Regions from separate parts of the Oceanobacillus sp. FSL W7-1304 genome, predicted to be linked through region 3. Evidence: riboswitches for the same ligand, from Rfam matches in the RefSeq annotation. Region 3 holds a riboswitch; each other region holds the start of a gene.

Region 1 (7,873 bases), 1.8 Mb from region 3:
CACATAGAATAATCGTTATAACAGTTAATATAAAGGTTACTAAACTTTTACCGCCAAGAATTTCTGGTATAGTTGCTGGCGAAAGCATCAAACCGCGTAATGTGTTTTTCTCTTTTTCTTCTGCTATAATGGAACATTGCAGGAATGCTGTAACGATGGCTAAGGTCAAGTTAATTACTACATAGTGAACTTCTACTGTAAGATTATCCATTCGACCATAAAAAAATGCAAAAATGAGCGGCATTAAAATTGTTGTCGATACATACATATTTTTATATAAATCCTTCATATCCTTTTGAAAAATTGCCATGACACGTTTCATTGAAAAAGTCATACTAATTCCCTCCCTGTTACTTCTACAAAAATATCTCCTAATGTTGGTTCATTTGAATGGATGGAAACGATCTGATCGGTTGATAGGTACTTATATATTTCATCCGCGCCTTTCGAACCACCTGGTAAACTTAATTCGCGTCCATCTTTTAATTCAACTGTTACAGAGGAATCCGAAAATTGTCTGCGAAGAACTTTCGGCTCATCGAGCAACTGTATTTTTCCTTTATGCAAAAATGCAACGCGTTTACACAGTGTTTCCGCTTCACTCATATCATGTGTGGTCAAGAAAATGGTTGTTCCTTTTTCATTCAATTTGCGGAGTCCATCATGAATATGCTTTGAGTTCACTGGATCTAAAGCAGATGTTGGTTCATCTAAAAACAACAATTCCGGCTCATGCAGGAAGGCCCTTGCTAACGTGACACGCTGCAGCATTCCTTTTGAAAGCTTTGAAACTACCTTTTTCGTATCCTCCGTCAAATTAACCATCTCTAACACTTCACTAATTCGTTTCGATGGCACATTATAAAGCTCACAATACAATTTCAGATTGTCATAAATTGATAACCGCTGATACAATCCACTATTATCTGTAATAACACCAATTCGTTTTCGATAGGATGGCTTATTTAATGAAGCAACAGGCAAATTAAATACGGTCGCATCTCCAGATGTTTGCATCAATTGTCCAGTTAATATTTTTATAGTTGTCGTTTTTCCAGAACCACTCGGTCCTAAAAATCCAAATGTCTCTCCTTTTTTTACTTGAAAGCTTACATCTTCCAATGCAGCTTTATTACCAAAAATCTTTGCTAATGATTTCACTTCAATAATGTTTTCCAAAATTCTTCCTCCCCGTAGATCTCGTTTGTTTGTGACTCTAGAATAAATGGAAAGCGAAGGGAAATCAGCATATTTCCTATGAAAAGAGTATTTTTCAAGGTGAATGGCGCATTTTTAACGCTCAATTATCCGAGTTGCAAGTCTTGATATTTCTACTTTTTCGATGAACGGAGCTTATTTAAGGCCGAGTAGATCTTTTAATTCCGCCATTTTTGTTTTAGACAGCGGAACCTGCGACTTTTCCTTGTCATCCAAAATCAAACTATAACTATTTCGAGTCCATGTGATCACTTCACGAACCTTTTGTAAATTTACAATATACGAGCGGTGACATCTGAAAAATCCAAAATGCTGCAGGCGCTCTTCTAAATTCGTTAAGGTGAGTGAGCTTGGAAATGCTTCCCCTTTTATGTAAATATTTGCTTGACCATCATTGCTTTCAATATAATCAATCTCAGGGGGGTCAAATAAAACAATTTTATCGTTAACTTTCGTTGGAATTTTATTCAATTGAATTGGCTTTGTGTCTTTTTCATTATCTGTTTCTTCTGCTGGAATTAATTCTGTATCTCTTTCCTCTGTATCTTCCTCTGTTTCCGTCTCAATAATTCGTAAACCATCTTCATCCAATCGATAAACACGATCAGCAACCGTGACGGCACTTTCCATATTCCCAGTTAGAACAAGTATACTTTTATCTTCTTCTTGTATCTTTCTTGTAATATTAATAAATACACGTTTTGTCTCCATGTCTACATTCAAATCAGGCTCCTCAAAAACAAATAAAGAAGGATCCTGAATCAATAAACGTCCATATTGTACACGTTTCATTTCCGAAAATGTTAAATCTCTAATTCTCTTGTTTTTCTTTCCTTCCAGCTGTGTTAGATGGATAACTCGTTCAAACGTTTGTTTAACTTCATATAAGTCATAAAAAAATCGAAAATACTCAGAAACCGTTAATCTCTCATACATCCCATCTTCAAAAAAGCAAATACCAACTTGATGTAAAAATCCTCGCTTGTTTTCTGCAATAGTTACTTCCTTTACACGGATTTCCCCATTTACAATGGGGATTTTTCCGAGAATCATATTTAAAAGCGTGCTTCGAACATTTAGCGTTGAATAAATGGCAGTAATCTCCCCTTCAGCAATTTCTAAATTAAAAGCAGGAAATAGCTGTGTATCCTTTTCATGTTTTTCTATGTTTTTCATAGTTAAAATTGTCATTCTATCAGCCTTTCTTTAATACTTTTTTATATGTATCCTTTTATTCATTGTTATCTCCCATTACACAATAAAAAGTGCAATCACGTTCCGCTAAATCAAGAGTATGTACCATTTTTTTCGTAACGCTTCTACTATATAATTAGCAGACTACATTAGTTATACCATGTTTTCCATGTTAATAATGACAAAAGTTAAAAAATTTGTTAAGCTTAGAGATGAATTTACAATTCTATCGCATTTAAACTACTAGGGGTGCCCAAAAAGCGTGGGCTGAGAGGGAAGCGTGTATCATTTCCCGACTCTTATGGACCTGATCTGGTTAATACCAGCGGAGGGAAGTAGTCTGACATATGTCTAAACTATTTTTCACACGTATCAAGCTAGGTCCTAATGGATCTAGCTTTTTTACGTCCAGTTCTAGCTCCGTGTCCGTAGCTAAACTTCAAAATCCAGAAAGCAGCAATTGCTATAAAGAAGCGTACTGGTTTACATCACTGCTTTTTGTGATACCCCAGAAATGGAGGACTTGATGAATCGAACACGTTTATTAACTACTATGTCAGTATTTATTGCAATTGGGACAATCACCGCTCAACTATTATGGTTTCCCGCTGGAATTGCTAGAGCCTATCCTGTCCAGCATGCAATTAATGTCATGGCAGCTGTTACGCTTGGACCAGGTCCAGCTGTCGTTATCGCTTTTATGATTAGCTTACTTCGCAATATGCTCGGGCTAGGGACATTATTAGCATTTCCCGGTGCGATGGTTGGCGCATTTTTAGCAGGTTATCTTTATAAAAAATCCAGCAAGAAATCATTAGCCGCTATCGGTGAAGGCGTTGGAAGCGGGATTTTCGGTGCACTTTTCGCTGTCCCATTTGCTTACATTTTTATGGGAAGTTCTGCCGGAGCATTCGCCTTTATCCCACCATTTCTTGTTAGTAGTATTACTGGTTCTATTATCGGCTTATTTATCGTATCCAGGGTTTCAAGTAAACGTTTAATTCGTAATTAAATTGCATGATTTATAAAAGGATTTGAAAGAACGACACTTATATGTGAGGTATCTTCTGAAAGGATGGTGTATAACCAATGAAACAAGTAGCATGTGCACTTACAATTGCCGGTACAGATCCAAGTGGCGGTGCAGGTATCCACGCTGATTTAAAAACATTTCAAGAGCTGCAAAGCTATGGGATGTCCGTAATTACTTCGGTTGTGGCTCAAAATACAACAGGTGTTCAAGCCGTTCACCATGTACCGATTGAAATAATTGAACAGCAATTAGATTCCGTGATTTCTGATATGCCTATTCACGCACTGAAAACTGGAATGATCGCCAATCAGGAGATGATGAAAGTTATCCAGAAAAAAATAGCAGCACTTCAAGTTCCATATGTCATGGACCCTGTTATGGTTGCAACGAGCGGAGATGCTTTAATCGAAGAAGAGGCACGTGATTATTTACGCAAACAGCTTTTACCCCTGACAACACTTGTAACACCGAATATTCCAGAAGCTGAATTTCTTATTGGAGAAACGATTGAAACAACAGATGATATGAAACAAGCTGCAGAACTGCTTGTGAAGGAATTCGGTGTTGGTGCTGCTTTAATCAAAGGCGGACACAGAGAAGGGGAAGCAATTGATTTCCTTTATGATGGCTTAAATATACACAGCTTCTCAGCAGAGCGAATTGATACTAAAAACACACATGGAACTGGTTGTACGTACGCTGCAGCAATCACTGCTTATTTAAGTAAAGGTTTGTCTTTGTATAACGCTGTTAAGAATGGAAAGGATTTTGTCACGGCGGCAATTAAGTATTCATTCGACCTTGGAGCTGGGAGTGGTCCAACAAACCATTGGGCAATACGAAAGGATAAGTGCTAAACATGAATCCAACAATTATTAAAAGTGTACGGGAAAAGACACCGCTCATTCATCATTTAACAAACCAGGTTGTCATGAATTTTACCGCAAATGGACTGTTAGCCTTTGGTGGCGCCCCTGTAATGGCAAAAGCCGAAGAGGAAGCAAAGGATATGGCTTCTATTGCAGATGGTCTTTTAATAAATATCGGTACCTTAACAGCAAAGGATCTAGATGCAATGATTCTTGCTGGTAAAAAGGCAAATGAAAAAGGAATTCCCGTTGTACTTGACCCAGTAGGTGTTGCTGCAACGACATTTCGTACAACTGCTGTTAAACAAATTTTAAAAGAGGTAAAGCCTACTGCTATTAAAGGAAATGCTGGTGAATTAGCACATCTGGTCGATATCCCTTGGCAAACAAAGGGCGTGGAATCGCTTGGTGAGGGTAATGTTGAAGATATCGCTCGCAGCGTCGCACTGGAATACAAAACGACCGCTGTTGTTACAGGTAAAATAGACATTATTTGCACCGGAAAATCCTGCATGGAGAATCATACTGGGCATCCAATTCTAGCTAAAGTAACAGGTGCTGGTTGCTTGCTAGGTTCCATACTAACCGCCTGCTTAACAACGGATGACCCAATTGAAGAACAGGTACTCACAGCTGTTCATTTTTACGGATTAGCCGCCTCCCACGCAGCCGCAAGTCCGTCAGTGAACGGGTCAGGAACATTTATAGCTCCATTTATCGACGCACTTTCATTAGAACCCGAACAACTGGAGGGAAAATAAAACATGTTATTTCCAATGAAGCCATCCTTACGAAAGTATTTTATTATGGGCAGTCAAAATTGCGACCGTAATCCTGGAGATATACTGGAAGCTGCAGCTAAGGCTGGAATAACAGCATTTCAGTTTCGAGAAAAAGGTCCTTCATCACTTAACGGTAATGCGAAATTGGAATTAGGTAAAGAGTTACGAGCAATTTGCCGAAGCTATCACATTCCATTTATTGTGAATGATGATGTCGAGCTTGTGGAATTACTTGATGCAGACGGTATACATGTTGGTCAGGATGACCGATCAGCAGAAGAATTACGTCAAGCTTTTCCAAATAAAATTATTGGACTCTCTGTATCAACTACGGATGAAGTTGATAGAAGCCCGATAGATCTTGTTGATTACATTGGTGCGGGTCCAATTTTTTCCACAACAACAAAAACGGATGCGAAAGCGGCTGTTGGGTTGGAGTGGATTCAGACATTACGCGCACAATTCCCAATGCTTCCTATTGTCGGAATTGGAGGGATTGAAACAAAGAATGCTAAATCTGTGCTTGAAGCTGGGGCTGATGGTGTCTCGTTTATCTCCGTGATTACACAGGCAGAAGATATTGCTAAAGCCGTTAAAGCGATTTAGCTTGTAGGAACCGCTTTTGAATCTAGCAAGAGAGGATATCTCAAAAGTCTAACTTTCGAGATATCCTTAACTATGAAAAAGTAAGGATCCAATGGCAAGTGCCCGCATCATTTCTTTTCGAAAAGGAAACATTGCTTGTTGGATCTGCCCACCGACCTTTGTTTCATTGCCGATGTGCTCCATTGCCTTCTTTTCCGCTTCTTTATCGGATAACCCCGCATTGATAAATTCTTCCTTGGACAACTCCAAATGAATCAGCAATTCTTCGTATAAGTCATCTTTCTCTTGTTGATTCCCCTCAATTTGTTGAACTGTCTTTTCAACAAATCTTCTGAGATCTTGCGTCATGTTAATCCCTCCGAACTCTTATTTACAAGGAATTCAATCATTTTCCAATTTCTCTGTTTTTGTTGCAGTTCTTTTCTTCCTGTTTCGGTTAGATGATAATATTTCCGCCTTCCGTTTTCTGTATCACTCCAATAAGACTTAATCCACTGTTTTCTTTCTAATCTTTTCAAAGCCGAATACAGCGTTCCCTCACTCATATCATACGCATCATCGCTTAACCGTTTTAAAATTTTGGTAATTTCGTAACCATACAAATCGCGCTGGGAAATTAAAAACAATATCAATAAATCAATGCTTCCTTTCATCATTTACCTATCCATTACGCATATTCACCCCTTTTTTCCTGTTAATACCAGTGTGTTATGATGCACCTCGTATCACAAGGGTAAAAGCAATAAAAAGCAAACGAAAATGTACCCGTCAGCAGAATCCACGAGAAAAAATGTACCAGTCCCCTTAAATAATGGAACTGGTACATTTATTAAACGCAATAGAACAAATTACTGACTAATCATCGTGCGCAGCGATTCTCTCCCTCGCCAAATATAGGTTAGGGTAGTGGAATTGGGGATTTCTAAAACTTCACTAATCTCCTGAATGGATAAATGATTGCTAGATTTTAGGGTTAAAGCTAATCTCTCTTTTAAAGAAATGTTCATCAATATAAGTTTCATATTATTATCTTTATTTAATACGGGACTAGCATGCACGCCGGTTTGATTTTTTTCATTGAATTGGGTACGAGCTAGGTTCACCGTTTTTTGAAACAGCCACAGCGAAAATTTTTTAGTAGTTTCCTGATAATCGCCAATATGATTATAAACATGCAAGAAAATATCTTCAGCCATATTCTCAGCAGCTTTATTGTCACCGATAATCATGTAGCAAATTTTATAGACTGATTGATGGTAATGCTGAACAAGCTTCTTAAATGCACAATGATCTCCTTTTTTCACCTGTTTAATAACTCGTCTCCCTATCTCCCTCATCCTTTAACCTCCGTACTATGCTTCCTGTATTAGCCCTTTTTCCACTTATGCAGCTAGAAAAGCTTGTAATACTTGCTTAGCTGCAGCAAATCTTTTCGTAAACTTTCTCGCTCATCTTTTGATTACTTTTCCGAACTCAAAATCATTCTTTCTGTCGATTTCACAATTTCTTCTTCATCTATATCTGGATGCGTTATTACGATCGAATAACGTAAACCATCTTCATCCCAAACAATGCTCTTAATTACCTCTTCATACTCTGCAGCATTTCCTCGAATCTCTAAATCCGCTTCTTCAACTGGCATGTCATCGGGAGTTGGAAACACAGACAACGAAAACAATGGGATATTCTCCTTGGAACTATACATTAACTCCAGCTCATGCCGATTCAATCCAGCAGAGAAATCATACATTTGCATGCTTGCAAGATGATATGCTTCCTCTTGAAATACAAGGAACGCTTGGCCCAGCGCTTCCTCCGCTTCTTCTACTGTAACTGTTTCTGGCCCCAATTCCTCTAGATCCTCTTCCAAGTTTGTAATTTCAATATCTTCCGGAATATCAAGCGTAAACGTGTCATCTGCAAAGTCTGGTGAGAAATCCAACTCTGTATACTCGAATTCTGTTCGAATATCTCCTGTTTCTGAAACAAGCTTCACAACAAACCACGTTTTTTGATCCACCCATAATTCCATGTCTCCTAGTAAATTATCCGCTTCATTCGCTTTTACCCGAATGTGGAATGTATCAGCATCAAGCATTTGTTCCTCCCCAACCATTTCATAGGTATGCGATTCCCCCATCATCCCCATCATCGTTTTGAATTGCTCTTTA
Region 2 (7,873 bases), 1.2 Mb from region 3:
GAAGTAATCACGATTGAAAAAGAAAAGGGCAATAAAGTAACAGGGAAAAACAAGGAAACTACGTTAACGATTGACCATGGTATCGAGGATGTAAATGTCGATGATTTTGATGCATTATTCATCCCTGGTGGCTTTTCACCAGATATTTTACGGGCGGATGATCGTTTTGTTAAGTTTGCTAAAGGTTTCATGGATGCGAAAAAACCTGTATTTGCAATTTGTCATGGACCACAGCTGTTAATTACAGCGAAAGCGTTAGAGGGCCGAGATGCAACAGGCTACAAATCGATTCAAGTTGATATGGAGTATGCAGGAGCCAAGGTTGTCGATAAAGAAGTAGTCGTTTGTCAGGATCAGCTTGTGACAAGTCGTCAGCCAGATGATATTCCAGCTTTTAATCGTGAAGCTTTGAATCTGCTCAAGTAAGAATTAAAAGTGGGAGTCTATTGTTAGATAACGGAAAAGGAAACCACAATTAACAATATGTAAAAATAGGAAGACCGTCTCTAATCAAATGGAGACGGTCTTTTCGATCTTCTTGGCGATATTAATATCTAGTACATATTCTATTATAGTTTGGTTATCGTAAATTGATCGTCTAGTAAAAGCCAATTTTGTGGAAAGGCTAGACCTAGCTTCCAATATGCAATACCTAGTAGGTCGAGTTCACGAATCATATCGAATTTTGCCTGAATTGATCTGGCATCTTCAAACCATACCTCGTGTTCATTCCCCTCTGCATCTGTATACGTGAAAAATGGCGCCTGTGCGCTCGTGTCATATTGAATGACAGCATTATTTTCCCTGGCAATTGCAATCGCTTGCTGTGGACTTACGGCACGAGCAGCTTCTCCACCTTCAACAAAGGGTAACGTCCAATCGTATCCATATAAATTTTGGCCTAATAATATTTTATCTGCGGGAATAACTGTTAAGGCGTAATCAACAACATTACGAACTTGATCAATTGGCGAAACAGCCATCGGAGGACCGTAGCTATAGCCCCATTCATAAGTCATTAATACAACAAAATCTGCTATCTCCCCATGAGCAGCGTAATCGTGAGCTTCATACCACTGCCCTGTTTGAGTGGCGCTTGTTTTTGGCGCGAGTGCAGTAGATAAGAGTAAGCCTTCCTGAGAAAATCGCTCCTTTGCTTTACGCAGAAATGCGTTGTATGCTTCCCGATCATCAGATGGCAGAAATTCAAAGTCAAAGTGGATATCGGTAAATCCTTGTGTCTGCGCTGTGTTCACAATGTTATCCAATAGCGTATTTTGAACCGCTTGTACGGTTAAAATGATATGACCAAGCTCATCACTAAACCCAGGTCCTTCCAAATTTGTCACAACCATTGCCATTGCTGTATCTGTGTTTGCGGCAATCTCCTGTAGATTCCCGATGGGTGGTGAAGTCAATGAACCATCGCGATTGACTCGATAGCTAAATAATGCAAGGAAAGTTAGATAAGGAGAATTTTTAGCAGCAGCATTTTCCAAGGTTTCAGAAACCGTATCACCAAAGGGTTCAATATAAGCATACGATGTAATCGCGCGCTTAGCACGAGGCGGGATGTAAATCCGCAAGCCAATAGGAAGTGTCATCTCTGGTGAAATATTATTAATCGTTGCTAGTTCCTGATAGGTCATCCCAAATCGGTTGGCAATGGAATAAAGGCTATCACCTTGTTGAACAAAGTAAAACTGACCAAAAATGGGGATGACCAGTGCTTGCCCGATGACGAGATCATTTGGAGCATCTAGTTCATTGGCATTCGTAATGGCGACAGCAGTTGTATTATATGTATTAGCGATTGAAGTTAATGTTTCCCCTTCTGTAACAACATGAATTTGCAAGAGAACTTCCTCCTTCAAAACAGTTTCTCATTTCAACTTATGTGAAGGAGGTCAGCTATATGACTTAAAGTGGGTCGATATTTGCCTTCATTACAGAACGGATTAAATATAATGCATAATCATTGTTCTCCTTTGCTTCGGATGCCATGCAATTTGCAGGAACGTGCATTCCAAATTGGTACATATACGCATCCTTGGCAGTAAAAAGAATGCAAATGTCTCCGGCAATACCAGCCATTAGGAGATGGCTTCGTTTTAAATCTGTAAGCAAAGATTGCAGTGGCGTCTGGAAAAAGGCAGAATGCTGTGGTTTAATAAGAAAGTAATCATCTTCCTCTGGTGCGAGTGCCTCAATAATTTCCTTGCTTCTATCATTTTTACAGTTTTCAATAATTTTATGAAAGTCTGCTTGCCATAATCCGTAATGGTCATTAACATAAATAGTAGGTAGATTTTTTTCTTTGGCGAATTTCTTCAGCTTAATGAGGTTCGGGAGGATTGCTTTCGTATTTCGATATAAATCATCACCGCCATCAAAGTCAAAATCGTTGATAATATCGACAAATAGTACAGCAGTGTTATTTAATGATGTATCCATTTATGAGTCTCCTTTATTCGGTATGACTACTTAACAGTATTTCCTCTTTTGGATTGATTCAAACTTTAAAACAAAGTGTTGTGATAATATGAGTGATGTAAAATTTATGGAAGCGGCAATTGAAGAAGCCCAAAAAGCTTTAACATTAAATGAGGTTCCAATTGGTGCGGTTATCGTATATAACGATGAAATCATTGCAAGGGGCTATAACTTGCGAGAATCCTCGCAAACGACGCTTTCCCATGCTGAGCTTGTTGCCATTCAAGAGGCAAATGAAAAGATTGGAAGCTGGCGACTAGAGGATTGTACGCTCTACGTTACATTGGAGCCATGTCCGATGTGTGCAGGCGCTATTGTCCAATCGCGAATTAAACGTGTTGTATATGGAGCAACTGATCCGAAGGCAGGATGTGCGGGCACATTAATGAATTTATTGAATGAACCTCGCTTTAATCATCAGGTTGAATTAACGGCAGGTGTTTTACAAACAGAGTGTGCTGCATTACTAACGGATTTTTTCCGAGCACTTCGAAAAAGAAAAAAATAGTCGGTAACCGGGCGCATCCGCTTTTGATGTTGCATTTTGTCGATAATTTCGCTATAATGGTAAATACCGTGCTAGGTGGGGAGGTAGCGGTGCCCTGTACTCGCAATCCGCTATAGCGAGGCTGAATTCCCACTCTAGGTGTGGCGATTTTATGGTCTGCCTTAAGGGAGTGGTGTTGACGCCCGGGTCCTACGCAACAGGAACCCATGAACCCTGTCAGGTCCGGAAGGAAGCAGCAGTAAGTGGAATTTTCTGTGTGCCGTGGGGAAGCCTAGGCCGAGCCATGAACTTAAGTAACGCATAGGGTCGTCACATCGAAAGTGGGTGCACGGCTACATAATGCAATCAAACACTCTTTTAAACGCTATAAAGCATTTGAAAGAGTGTTTTTAAATTCACCTAGAAAAAATCTTTCTAAGCTGCATGCCATATGGATAAGAGTTGGATGTTGGGATTTTTTTCGTACGAATTATTTTACTTTTATGAAAAAATGGAATAAGATAGAAATAGAATATAAAAAATCCACTAGGGGTGCCATTTGGCTGAGACAAGATTCATTTCTTGATCCCTTTGAACCTGAACTGGCTAGTACCAGCGTAGGGAAGTGGAGCTGGTGACGTATACATAATTCTGTAACTGTATATAAAACCACTCCATTTCGGGGTGGTTTTTTTGTTCTTCATTCTAAATTTATAGAAAGGAGATGTTTTGATGGATATTATTGCAAAAATAAGAGAAGACTAGCCGTTTATTTTTAATATTACCAATGAAGCTGTAGTAGAAGTAGGCTATTAAACAAAATTAGGGGAGGAATTTTCTATGCGTTTTTCAGAGTTATTGCGAGAGGCTACGAAAGAGAGTTGGAAATTAAGTCTAAATCATCCGTTTGTACAGGGTATTGTAAGTGGTGATTTGCCACTGGAAACATTCAAAAATTATATTCTGCAGGATATCTATTATTTGAAGCATTACGGCAAGGTGCATGCTTTTGCGGCTGCACATTCAGATGATTTTCATGTTGCTGCTAAGCTGGCAGAAAAAGCAAAGAAAACAGCAGAAGCAGAGCTAACAGTGCATAAGGAGCATGCAGGGATTTTAAAGATTACCAATGCAGAAATTGAGAATTTTAAACCTGCACCAACTGCCTATGCTTATACATCGCATTTGTACCGTGCATCGTTGTCCGGAAGTTTAGCTCAAATTGTAGCTGCAATGCTACCATGTTACTGGTTATATGCTGATATTGGTTTGACTTACAAGGACGCAAAACCGAAAGAAGAAATTTACCAAAATTGGCTGAACACGTATGGTAGTGAGTGGTTCCAAGAGTCCACACAGGAAATGATTGACCTGCTCGATGGATTAGCGGAAAAGGCAAGTGAAACAGAAAAAGAGAAAATCAAAGAGCAGTTTATTCTTGCGAAAGAATATGAGCTCGCATTTTGGGAGATGTCCTATACGTTTGAAACATGGCTTTCGGAAAAAGCAACGAATCCGGCATCTGTTTAAAATTATAAAAACCAGGGTGGCTGATGATATGCCATCCTGGTTTCTTAGTCCCATAGAACAAACAAATCTTCTACACCTATAACGAAATGTGACAGTAACTCCAGATGAATGTTACAAAAAATATATTTAACCCTGTTTTGGTTCACATTCACCCCTAAAATCGGGTATAATTAGAAATAGATCATAGAGGGGAATCTGTATTATGAGCTATCAAGCTTTATATCGCGTTTGGCGTCCAAGAACTTTTGAGGATGTCGTAGGACAAACACATATTACGAGAACACTGCAGAATGCGATTGTACAAGATAAATTTTCGCATGCTTATTTATTCTCTGGGCCAAGAGGAACAGGGAAAACAAGTGCTGCCAAGATTTTTGCCCAAACAATTAACTGTGAGCATGCACCAGTCAAAGAACCATGTAATGAATGTGATGCATGTCGTGGCATTTTGGATGGCTCGATTTCAGATGTTATTGAAATTGATGCTGCATCCAATACGAGTGTCGATGATATTCGTGAAATCCGAGACAAGGTAAAGTATGCTTCAAGCGCAGTACCATATAAAGTGTACATCATTGATGAGGTACACATGATTTCAATTAATGCATTCAACGCATTACTAAAAACGTTAGAAGAACCACCAAAGCATGTCGTCTTTATTTTGGCAACGACCGAGCCACATAAAATTCCATTAACGATTATTTCTAGGTGTCAGCGATTCGATTTTAAACCGATATCCAATCAGGCAATTGTAGATCGTATGCAAACGATTATGGAAGCAGAGAATATTTCTGTTTCGAAAGAGGCATTGGATACTGTTGCATTAGCAGCAGAAGGTGGAATGCGTGATGCGTTAAGTATTCTGGATCAAGCAATTTCCTATAGTGAGGACCAGGTAGAACTCGATGATGTGTTGGCTGTTACTGGTGGTGTTTCCCAGAAAGTGCTCACCGATATCGTAAAGGCCATGCATGAAAAAGATGTGGAACAGGCGTTACAGCTATTGGATGATTTGATCCAACGGGGGAAAGATCCTGGACGCTTTGTATATGATCTGATTTATTTTATGCGTGATCTATTGCTTTTCAAAAGTGCTCCATCGCTAGAAGGATTGTTGGAAAGAGCAAGAGTGGATGATAACTTCCTTGCACTTTCTGATTCTGTATCAACCTCATGGATTCAGAATGCAATTATCCAACTGAATCAGTGCCAACAAGAGATCAAGTGGACGAATAGTCCAAAGGTATTTATCGAAATAGCGATACTCACGATTACCAATCGTTATCATGCCGGGGAGCAGGCGACAGCTGATGTTGATTCAGAAGCAGTAACAAAACTGATGAGCAAAATGTCACAATTGGAAAAAGAGCTTACCAATCTGAAGCAGCAGCCTGCACAGCCTGTCCAAGCACCAGCTGCATCTGAGAAGAGAAGGCAACCTGCGAGAGGATCGAAAAATAGCTATAAAATCCCGTTTGAGCGAATTCGTGATGTGCTTGGAAAAGCAGAAAAGCCTGCATTAAAGCAAGTACAATCACAGTGGGCCAACTTTTTAAGTAAGCTAAAGCAAGTGAATGCACCTGCACATGCAACGATACAGGATAGTAAACCTGCAGCTGCATCCGCAGATTCACTCGTTGTCGCATTTAAATATGAAATCCACTGCTCCTTATTTTTAGATAATCGGGAGACAGTTGAATCCGTACTTACGAGTGTGATGGATAAGCAATTAACGATTATCCCAATTCCAGATAATGATTGGACACAGCTCCGTACGGAATATATAAGCAAACAAGATAAGCCTAAAGATGAAGAACAAGGAGATCCACTAGTGGATGAAGCTAGGAAGCTCTTTGGAGATGAATTACTGGAAATACATGATTAGGAAACAAAAGCGTAAGCGCCCGGTTAGCGACGTACGGACTGATCCGTAGGAGATAAAGGAAACATGCCCCTTTAGGGGTATGCCGATGTTAGGCGTAGCCTGATTTTAATCGGCCATCCTTTTATCTAGAGTCGTTGTTGACTTTCACCACAAGGGTATAAGTGCGACTAAGCCTCTGGCGCAGCCAATCGGCAAGTCTTGCTAGTCGTTGGGCGCTGGAGCTGGACTTGGCTGTTCCAGTATAAGGAAAAAAATAATAATGAATAATCTAAAGGAGGTATTTTCCATGAAGGGAAATATGAACAATATGATGAAGCAAATGCAAAAAATGCAAAAGAAAATGATGCAGGCACAGGACGAATTGCATGAAATGTCTTTTGAAGCATCAGCTGGTGGTGGAATGGTTACCATTACAGCAAATGGGAAAAAGGAAATTACAGATATTGCAATTAAAGAAGAAGTTGTAGATCCAGATGATATCGAAATGCTACAAGATCTTATCATTGCTGCAACAAATGATGTATTGAAGCAAATTGATGATAAAACGAACCAACAAATGGGACAGTTTACAAAAGGCTTAAACATGCCTGGTATGTTTTAATTAAAGGAAAAAATGGCAGGGGATTACGATCCCCTATGCCAAGTATAAGCACCCGGTTTAAAGCGGGTGCTTATGTTTTCGTGTAGGAGGCAGGCTTGATGTATTATCCAGAACCAATATCGAAGTTAATTGACAGTTTTACAAAATTGCCTGGCATTGGACCGAAAACAGCTGTCCGTCTGGCATTTTTTGTTTTGAATATGAAAGATGATGATGTGCTTAATTTTGCCAATGCATTAGTGAATGCCAAAAGAGAGCTCTCCCATTGCAGTATTTGTGGACACATCACCGATCAGGATCCATGCGCGATATGTTCCGATACGTCACGAGATAATTCGATTATTTGCGTCGTGCAAGATCCAAAAGATGTCATTGCAATGGAAAAGATGAAAGAATTCCACGGAAAATACCATGTTCTTCATGGCGCAATTTCACCAATGGATGGAATTGGACCAGAAGATATTAATGTCCCTGATCTAATCAATCGTCTGAAGGATGAGGAAGTAAAAGAAATCATCCTAGCAACTAACCCAAACATCGAAGGGGAAGCAACCGCAATGTATATTTCGCGCCTTGTTAAACCATCAGGTATCCGCACGACTCGAATTGCACATGGCTTACCTGTTGGCGGCGATTTGGAATATGCAGATGAAGTAACATTATCAAAAGCTTTAGAGGGTAGAAGAGATTTGTAGAAGTTAGGTGAAGTGCATGGGGAAAAAACGAAAGACAAAAGATGTCAATCATGAGCTGCTTGATACAATCATTCAAGCAGAACAAGAGTGGAAACAAATTAGGTCTATTGTAGAACAAAGTATGGAGCCTTCAATCAATGGAATGCAGCAAGAAGCAATTGCTCGGGCTAAATATTTATTTC
Region 3 (7,873 bases):
TTAGGAATTGGGCGTGAAGGGGAGCTTGCGTATATATCAGAAAAATATACCCTTAATTCCAGTGAGGGAAGAGGAGTACTTTCCTTGTATATTATTGGTACATTATTCGGAACGATTTTCTTCAGTATTTTAGCACCTGTATTGCTCGGTTTCGGTTTTCCGGTTGAAGCACTGGCGATGGCATCAGGAGTGGGATCTGGAAGTATGATGAGTGCATCTTCTGCAAGTTTAGTTGCACAGGTTCCTGACATGGAAAGCACGATTTTAGCCTATGCTTCTGCAAGTCAATTACTAACAAGCTTTCTTGGAACATTTACAATGGTATTCTTAGCTGCGCCATTACAGAAATTTATGTACAAACTATTGGTTAGAGGTGAAGAATAATGGCTAACATGTTAACGAATAAATATATAAAGTACGGCCTGATATTGCTTCTTAGTGTTAGCCTGATTGTCTTTACACAAGAAATTAAACATTTAAAAAATCCAGATTCAATGCCAGTCACATCAATGACTTTTCTTGGTCTTAGTACGTTATGGCTCTTTTCTATGATTGGAATTGGTATTTCAGATCTAATGCAGAAGACACCAGTCAAATTTATGAGGGAATTCCCTGTATTAGGTTGGGTTTCGATTACTTCTTTAGTGCTTTGCCTTTTATTTGACTTTTTTATTACAGCGATTCAAGCTGTTGATTTTCTTTCAATAACCACGCCTATTTTAACATTTGCGGGAATTTCTGTAGCAAATCGGCTTGTTGATCTGAGAAAAACATCTTGGAAAATTGCGATAGTAGGTATGTTTGTTTTTACTGGAACATATTTAGGAAGTACGTTGATTGCTAGTCTAGGTCTTTACTTAGCGGGAAATTAAATATACTCCATCCATCATGGCGTGAACTTTACTGTAATCTCGTAGTATGTTAAAATAGTACATCACAAATTTTTACTTTCAACATAGACATTAATAGTGTATAATTGTATAAACAATTCTAAAGGGTGTGTATTTATGAAAAAATACGTCGTCCTTTTCATTTATCTCACGACGATATTTGGGTATTCCTATTTTGCCATAGATGGACAGCTGCATAATCATTTTGTTATGGAGCAAGGTGAGAACTTAAGTAACAATACTTCAACAGGGTTTCACCCTACAGATGATGGAAAGCAAAAGATTTCAATTGTTAAGTTTGAATTTTTATTATTTCTGTTTGTATGTTTACCATACCTGTCTTACTTTTGTATAAAGCTCATGAGAAGACTCATAGTGCTAACTCCAGTATTTTACCAATCTAATTATGTGATCAGACCTCTTTTAATTAAATGAATGATTTTAATTAAAAGGAGGCTATGTTCATGATGTGGATACGATTTGTCATATTAGGGTTCTTTTCTCTAACTGCTTTGTCTGTGTTTTTCTACCAGGGTATAGAAACGGTTCAAGCGGTAAAAGAGTATTTTAGCTTAAATAAATATTTGTAAAAAGAAAAGACTGTTCCTGATTAAATTCAGGAGCAGTCTTTTTAATATGTGATCTTGCTGAACTTTTTGAACAATCTCTTTTAGGATAAAAATTGCATTTAGCGAGAGAAACTGCAAGTATCGAACATTCCATGCTAAAATAGGTTGGACTATAGAATTTTGAGGGAGTGTTACATATGAACATTGCTACAATCGGAACTGGAAGGATCGTGGAATTATTTCTATCCGCTGTTCGTGAAGTTGATGGAGCTAGATGTGTTGCTGTGTATTCAAGGAAAGAAGAATCAGCACAAGCTCTGGCAGATAAATTTGATGTTTCTGCTATTTATACTGATTTAAATGAAATGATGCATGATTCTGCTATTGATTTTGTTTATATTGCATCACCAAATAGCCTGCATTTTGAACAGGCATATCTTGCATTACAACACGGTAAGCACGTAATCTGTGAAAAACCTTTTACATCGACCATACGTGAAACCGAACAATTAATTGAACTGGCAAAACAAAAACAACGGATGCTTTTTGAAGCAATTTCCACGATCCATATGCCAAATTATAAATTAGTGAAAGAGCATATCGCTAGTCTTGGTGCAATTAAGTTCATTCAATGTAACTACAGTCAGTTCTCAAGCAGATATGAAGTATTATTAAGTGGAGAAACACCAAACATTTTTAGTCCGAAATTTTCCGGAGGTGCTTTGGTAGATATCAATGTATATAATCTGCACTTTGTAATGAATCTGTTTGGAAAACCGGAAAAAGTTAGCTACACAGCAAATAAACATGGAAATGGAATTGATACATCTGGTGTTGCGGTACTGTCCTATCCGAACTTTATCGCAGAGTGCGTCGGTGCGAAAGATACACAGAGTATGAATTTTGCAATGATTCAAGGCGAAAAAGGATATTTGAACGTAGTAAACGGTGCGAATGGTTGTCAAGAGGTTATGATTAAGAAGGAAAATCGCGAAATAAAGCTCAATACACAAACAAATGAAAATCGCCTTTATTATGAGGTAGCTGAGATGCAGCAAATTTTTGCTGCAAAGGATTTTGAAAAATGCTATGCGTTGCTCGATTATACAAAGTCAGTTGTTGAAGTGCTAGAGGCAGCGAGAAAAGACGCAGAAATTGTATTTGATGCAGATTTACGTTAAAAAGCGTAGGATGTCTTTGTTGAATTGCAAAATATAGATAATACTTGACTGTTTCCAATCAATTGCCTAAAGTAAAATGATATTCGAAAAATGAGGGGAATAGGAATGAACAGTTATTCGGAAGGTAAAATACAAGCGTTTCAAAAACAAAATGACAATCGTGCTCGGTTTTTAATTAAATGTCCAGATCAACCTGGTATTGTGGCGGCAGTTTCAAAGTTCCTTTATGAGCACAATGCCAATATTGTCGCATCTGATCAGTTTACGATGAACCCTGAAGGTGGGGAATTTTTTATTCGGATCGAGTTCGAATGTCCTGATTTAAAAGGGCAAATGGGTAAACTGGAGACAACGTTTCTTCCAATTGCAGAGAAATTCAATATGGAATGGAAAATCATGTATGTTCGTGATATTAAAAACATGGCGATATTTGTCTCGAATGAACCGCACTGCTTATTAGAGCTCCTTTGGGAATGGCAAAGTGGCGATCTAATGGCAAACATTGCACTTGTGATAAGTAATCATGAGACTGCTCGTGAGATGGTCGAATCGCTGGGCATTCCATTTTATTATATACCAGCGAATAAGGAAATACGTCATCAGGTGGAAGAAAAACAGAAGCAATTGCTTGAACAATATGAAGTCGATTTAATTGTGCTTGCACGTTATATGCAGATTCTGACACCAGATTTTGTAGGGCATTATGAAAACCGTATTATTAATATCCATCATTCATTTTTACCAGCTTTTATTGGGGCGAAACCATATGAGCGTGCTTATCAGCGTGGAGTGAAAATGATTGGTGCGACATCACATTATGTAACGAATGATTTGGATGAGGGGCCAATTATCGAACAGAATATTGGCAGAGTCGATCACCGTGATAATGGAGATGATATGAAAAAAATTGGCCAATCGATTGAGCGAAGTGTACTAGCTCGAGCAGTAAAATGGCATCTCGAAGACCGCATCCTTGTCTATAAAAATAAAACAATTGTATTTTAATCAAAGGGCCAGTTCTGATCATGAGCTGGTTCTTTTTTATAGCTTAATTTCGACTTGCAGATATTTTAGTCATTATAAAAATAACCTGGTTCTAAGCTCCATGGTATGAGCTAACTCCCCCACGAAATACTGCGGGCGGAAGCATTTTGAGAATACGGTCTCAGCCTCCTCTGGAAAGCTTCCCAGCAGACATGTGTGTCGGTTAATTTGGTTGAAAGAGCAAAAAGAATCTATCGATAAGAAAGCAGTCACGGTCGTTTTGGATGAAATGATGAGAAGAAACAGCCGAGGCGCGGATACTTAGAAACAAAAACAATCGAGTTAAGAAATTTTACGAAAAGGAAAGAGCCGGCATGACATGTTAATCTGCAAAAATCCAGTCAGTGAGCGCTCCAATGAGAATCGCAAGGTAAATCACATGTTTTCAATAATAACTCTCCCACATTTCTATTAATTACTTAAAGGAAAACACTTTATTAATAGGAACATTTGTTCTATAATGAAGGTGATTAGAAAAAGAAGAAATAACGGACTAGCATTCGTTAATCGTTTTATCTTTGTACCATCAAAGTGAACAGGGTTGTAAATCGAACGAAAAAGTCTAAAAGCCAATGTGTATTTTAGACGAGGAGGGATTGAATGACCAATAACAACGTAACATTTGAAGAGATTGTTGAACAAAATGAGCGAAGAATTCACTATCATATCCATCGATTAAATATTAGAGACACCGAACAGGAGTTTTTTCAAGAGGGTTTAGTGGCGATGTGGAATGCATACGAGAAGCATCAACCAGATAAAGGCCCATTCGCAACATACTTCAACTATATAATTCGCAACCGTTTGATAGATTTAATACGTAAGACAAATAGAGAGAAGGAAAAGCAGATACTTTTGAATATTGAACAGAAAAGACTTCTCCATAATAGAAATTGTTATCGTAGTCATGTTATTTGCTATCCAATGATGATAGCTGAAAAGCCGATAACTGATGAGATTTTTTGGGAACATGTGAAAAAACAACTTACCGGAAATCAATGGAAATGGGTAACCTATTTTATTATCGAGAACATGTCTGTTAAAGAAATTGCTGAACAAGAAGGTGTTTCGATGGAGGCTGTAAAAAGCTGGGGAAAAGAGGCTAGGAGAAAGTTAAAATGTGGAGTGGCTAGATATTAGTAAAAGGATATATAGTCTAATGGGTAACGTATTCAATTACTAAATTTTAAAAATAATAAGTGCTTTACAATAAATCAAGCCTGTGGTATCTTGAAGACAGAAAACTTCATCATTATTTTTACGCTAGGGGAGCTGTGAAAGCGGCTGAGAAGAACTGGATTGTTCTGACCCTTTGCACCCGAACTAGATAATACTAGCGTGGGGAAGTGTAGTCAATCTGTATATCTTTCTATTGATATCGATATATACATGTAGACTGCATTCCCCAGGGATGTAGTTTTTTTGTTTGGAAATATATATAACAAGGAGGAATTTACAATGGTACATCAAACTTGTACGGAAAGTGATATTGCAGGAGCTAGTTTTTCAATTCATCCGATGAGTGATCAGTTTATCGAGATTATTAAAGATGCTTTAGAGGAGGCAGATACATCGAAGGTTCATATGGATACAGATGATGTAACAACAACTGTAAGAGGAAAGCTGACACATGTTTTTGATGTGACAAAGGCGATATTTGCTCATGCAGCAAAAAGTGGGAAACATGTTGCATTTGAAGCTACGTATTCATTAGGATGTCCTGGGGATTCAATGGGGGAGGCTTATATGGCAGAAGATGAGATTCCGCTGAATGCAGAGCATGTCAAACATATAAAGCAGCGGGTTGCAGCAAAATTTTCCTTGTATCCATTGGGCGGCGGTAATTATATGGATGTAATTTACAGTCAAATTGAGGCAATGAAGCAATACGTAGATGTTAGTCACGCCCATTATGCTACACGATTAGATGGTGAAGCGATTGCAATATTTGATGGATTGGAAAAAGTGTTTAAAGCAACCGTTGAAGGCGGCTCAAGTCATACGGTAATGACCGTTTCGATGTCAGCGAACAGTCCATCCCATACAGGAACGAATCAAAATGAATAATTGGCGCTTTAAAGAAATAGTTGTATTAGCAGCCTTGTCCGTTGTGTTCGCAGTCGTCTATTTAGCTTTTTTGCCAGTTGGAGCAGTCTTAGTTGGTTTCTTTGGACCAATTGGCTATGACTTTATTTTTGGTATTTGGTTTATTGTTTCGATTATTGCAGCCTACATTATACGGAAGCCTGGGGCCGCATTTTTATCTGAAACGATAGCAGCTATGGTCGAAGTGTTAATCGGAAATGCTGTTGGGCCAATGCTCATTGTTACTGGAATGATTCAAGGTATTGGTGCGGAAGCTGTATTTGCAGCAACTAAATGGAAGAATTATTCGACTTGGGTATTAATGGCAGCGGGAATGGGATCAGCTGTCACCAGTTTTATTTATGGTTATTTCATGAGTGGCTATGCTGCTTTAGCTACAGGCTATGTTCTAGCAATGTTCATTATTCGACTAATTAGCGGAGCATTGATTGCTGGATTATTAGGAAAGGCATTGAGTGATGGACTAGCTAAAACAGGTGTGTTATCAAGCTTTGCTTTAGGAAAAGAATATCGGAGGAAAAATGCGGCATGAGTTTAATGGTAGAAGTAAAGCAATTCTCTTTAAAATTTGAATCGAATCCACAGGGGGACACCCTGTCCAATTTGAATTTTCGTCTAAATCATGGTGAAAGCTTATTGCTATTAGGTCCTAGTGGCTGCGGAAAAAGCACATTAACGTATTGTCTGAACGGACTATATCCTCGCGAATTAGATGGAGAAGTACATGGAGAAATTGTCATTAATGGAAAAACAGTGACAGCATATCGTCCGGGCGAAATTAGTCAGCAAGTCGGAGTTGTTTTCCAGGATCCAGAGACACAATTTTGTATGCTGACTGTTGAAGATGAAGTTGCCTTTGGATTAGAGAATATCGGCATTCCGCATGAATTTATGGAAGAAAAAATTAACCATGTTCTAGAATTAGTACAGTTGCTTGCGTTTAAAAAGTCTGCAATAAGCTCACTTTCAGGAGGGCAAAAGCAAAGATTAGCACTTGCATGTATTCTTGCATTAGAGCCTTCTTTATTAATTTTAGATGAACCAACAGCTAATCTAGACCCGATTGCAACAAAGGATGTGATTCAGACCATCCAATCGATACAAGAAAAAACAAATTGCTCTCTTATTATTATTGAACACCAGCTGGATGGCTGGACAGAGCTAACAAATCGCTGTCTTTTATTGAATCGAAACGGTGAGATATTTTATGATGGTGATTTAAGAAATGCCATTGCGTGCAGGCTAGAAGAGTTGGAAGAACAAGGTATTTGGCTACCGAAAGTAACGCAATATTTCTTGAAAAACAGACCGCAAACAGAGCGGGAATTACCACTTACCGTAGGAGAGATAAACCCTTTTTCATTATTCGAGAGTAAAAGAGTGAATACAGCAAGTATACCCTCTGAAGCAGGTTTACCCTATGTAAAAGCTTCTCATATATCATGGAAGGTAGAACAGCAACCAATTATTCACGATATATCGCTAACGCTTTACCATGGTGAATTTATTGCAATTGTTGGGGCAAATGGCAGTGGGAAAACTTCTTTTTCTAGAATTCTAGCAGGTATTCAGCGGCCTACAAAAGGAAGCGTTTCTATAAAAGATAGAAAGATTGGAAGTTGGAAGGAGTCACAGTTACGGGAAGAAATCGGCTATGTTTTCCAGAATCCTGAGCATCAATTTATTGCAAACACGGTTTATGAGGAAATTGCATTTAGTCTTCGCTTAAAAATGGAAACGGAAGCAACAGTTAAAGAGAAAGTACAGGCAGTATTAGAAACATGTGGATTATTGCACTTACAACATGAGCATCCCTATACATTGAGCCAAGGACAAAAGAGACGTTTGAGTGTAGCAACAATGATTGTTGATGATCAGCCATTTCTATTGCTGGATGAACCAACTTTCGGACAAGATGCATCTTCCAATGCTCAGTTGATGGGACTATTACAAGGAAGATATAAATCGGGAGCAACAATTGCGATGGTTACACATGATATGGAATTGATTCATGATTATGCAACGAGGGTTCTAGTTCTCCACAAAGGCAGACTTGTTGCAGATCTCGCACCAGCGGAACTAT

Evidence for each region. Region 3 has a riboswitch for thiamine pyrophosphate ahead of NYE61_RS19335 (YkoF family thiamine/hydroxymethylpyrimidine-binding protein). Riboswitches for the same ligand answer to the same signal wherever they lie in the genome.
Region 1: linked by a shared signal. The riboswitch ahead of thiW (energy coupling factor transporter S component ThiW) and the one ahead of NYE61_RS19335 (YkoF family thiamine/hydroxymethylpyrimidine-binding protein) in region 3 are both predicted to bind thiamine pyrophosphate.
Region 2: linked by a shared signal. The riboswitch ahead of tenA (thiaminase II) and the one ahead of NYE61_RS19335 (YkoF family thiamine/hydroxymethylpyrimidine-binding protein) in region 3 are both predicted to bind thiamine pyrophosphate.

What each region holds. Positions count from the first base shown of each region.
Region 1 covers NZ_CP150211.1:2,105,594-2,113,466, forward strand. The annotation lists gene NYE61_RS10655 (ABC transporter permease) at 1-334, opposite strand, end outside; gene NYE61_RS10660 (ABC transporter ATP-binding protein) at 331-1,179, opposite strand; gene NYE61_RS10665 (LytTR family transcriptional regulator DNA-binding domain-containing protein) at 1,354-2,409, opposite strand; TPP riboswitch at 2,648-2,763, shown strand; gene thiW (energy coupling factor transporter S component ThiW) at 2,939-3,424, shown strand; gene thiD (bifunctional hydroxymethylpyrimidine kinase/phosphomethylpyrimidine kinase) at 3,502-4,302, shown strand; gene thiM (hydroxyethylthiazole kinase) at 4,305-5,075, shown strand; gene thiE (thiamine phosphate synthase) at 5,079-5,702, shown strand; gene NYE61_RS10690 (permease prefix domain 1-containing protein) at 5,769-6,050, opposite strand; gene NYE61_RS10695 (helix-turn-helix transcriptional regulator) at 6,047-6,358, opposite strand; gene NYE61_RS10700 (sigma factor) at 6,551-7,039, opposite strand; gene NYE61_RS10705 (hypothetical protein) at 7,162-7,873, opposite strand, start outside.
Region 2 covers NZ_CP150211.1:2,676,840-2,684,712, reverse strand. The annotation lists gene NYE61_RS13665 (type 1 glutamine amidotransferase domain-containing protein) at 1-426, shown strand, start outside; gene NYE61_RS13660 (glycoside hydrolase family 18 protein) at 570-1,856, opposite strand; gene NYE61_RS13655 (isochorismatase family cysteine hydrolase) at 1,921-2,454, opposite strand; gene tadA (tRNA adenosine(34) deaminase TadA) at 2,543-3,001, shown strand; RNA gene ffs (signal recognition particle sRNA large type) at 3,068-3,333, shown strand; TPP riboswitch at 3,519-3,621, shown strand; gene tenA (thiaminase II) at 3,821-4,510, shown strand; gene dnaX (DNA polymerase III subunit gamma/tau) at 4,713-6,395, shown strand; gene NYE61_RS13630 (YbaB/EbfC family nucleoid-associated protein) at 6,682-6,996, shown strand; gene recR (recombination mediator RecR) at 7,095-7,691, shown strand; gene NYE61_RS13620 (YaaL family protein) at 7,708-7,873, shown strand, end outside.
Region 3 covers NZ_CP150211.1:3,903,328-3,911,200, forward strand. The annotation lists gene NYE61_RS19305 (DUF3100 domain-containing protein) at 1-384, shown strand, start outside; gene NYE61_RS19310 (hypothetical protein) at 384-872, shown strand; gene NYE61_RS19315 (hypothetical protein) at 1,355-1,480, shown strand; gene NYE61_RS19320 (Gfo/Idh/MocA family oxidoreductase) at 1,657-2,640, shown strand; gene purU (formyltetrahydrofolate deformylase) at 2,746-3,645, shown strand; gene NYE61_RS19330 (sigma-70 family RNA polymerase sigma factor) at 4,285-4,824, shown strand; TPP riboswitch at 4,940-5,046, shown strand; gene NYE61_RS19335 (YkoF family thiamine/hydroxymethylpyrimidine-binding protein) at 5,143-5,751, shown strand; gene NYE61_RS19340 (ECF transporter S component) at 5,744-6,322, shown strand; gene NYE61_RS19345 (ABC transporter ATP-binding protein) at 6,319-7,873, shown strand, end outside.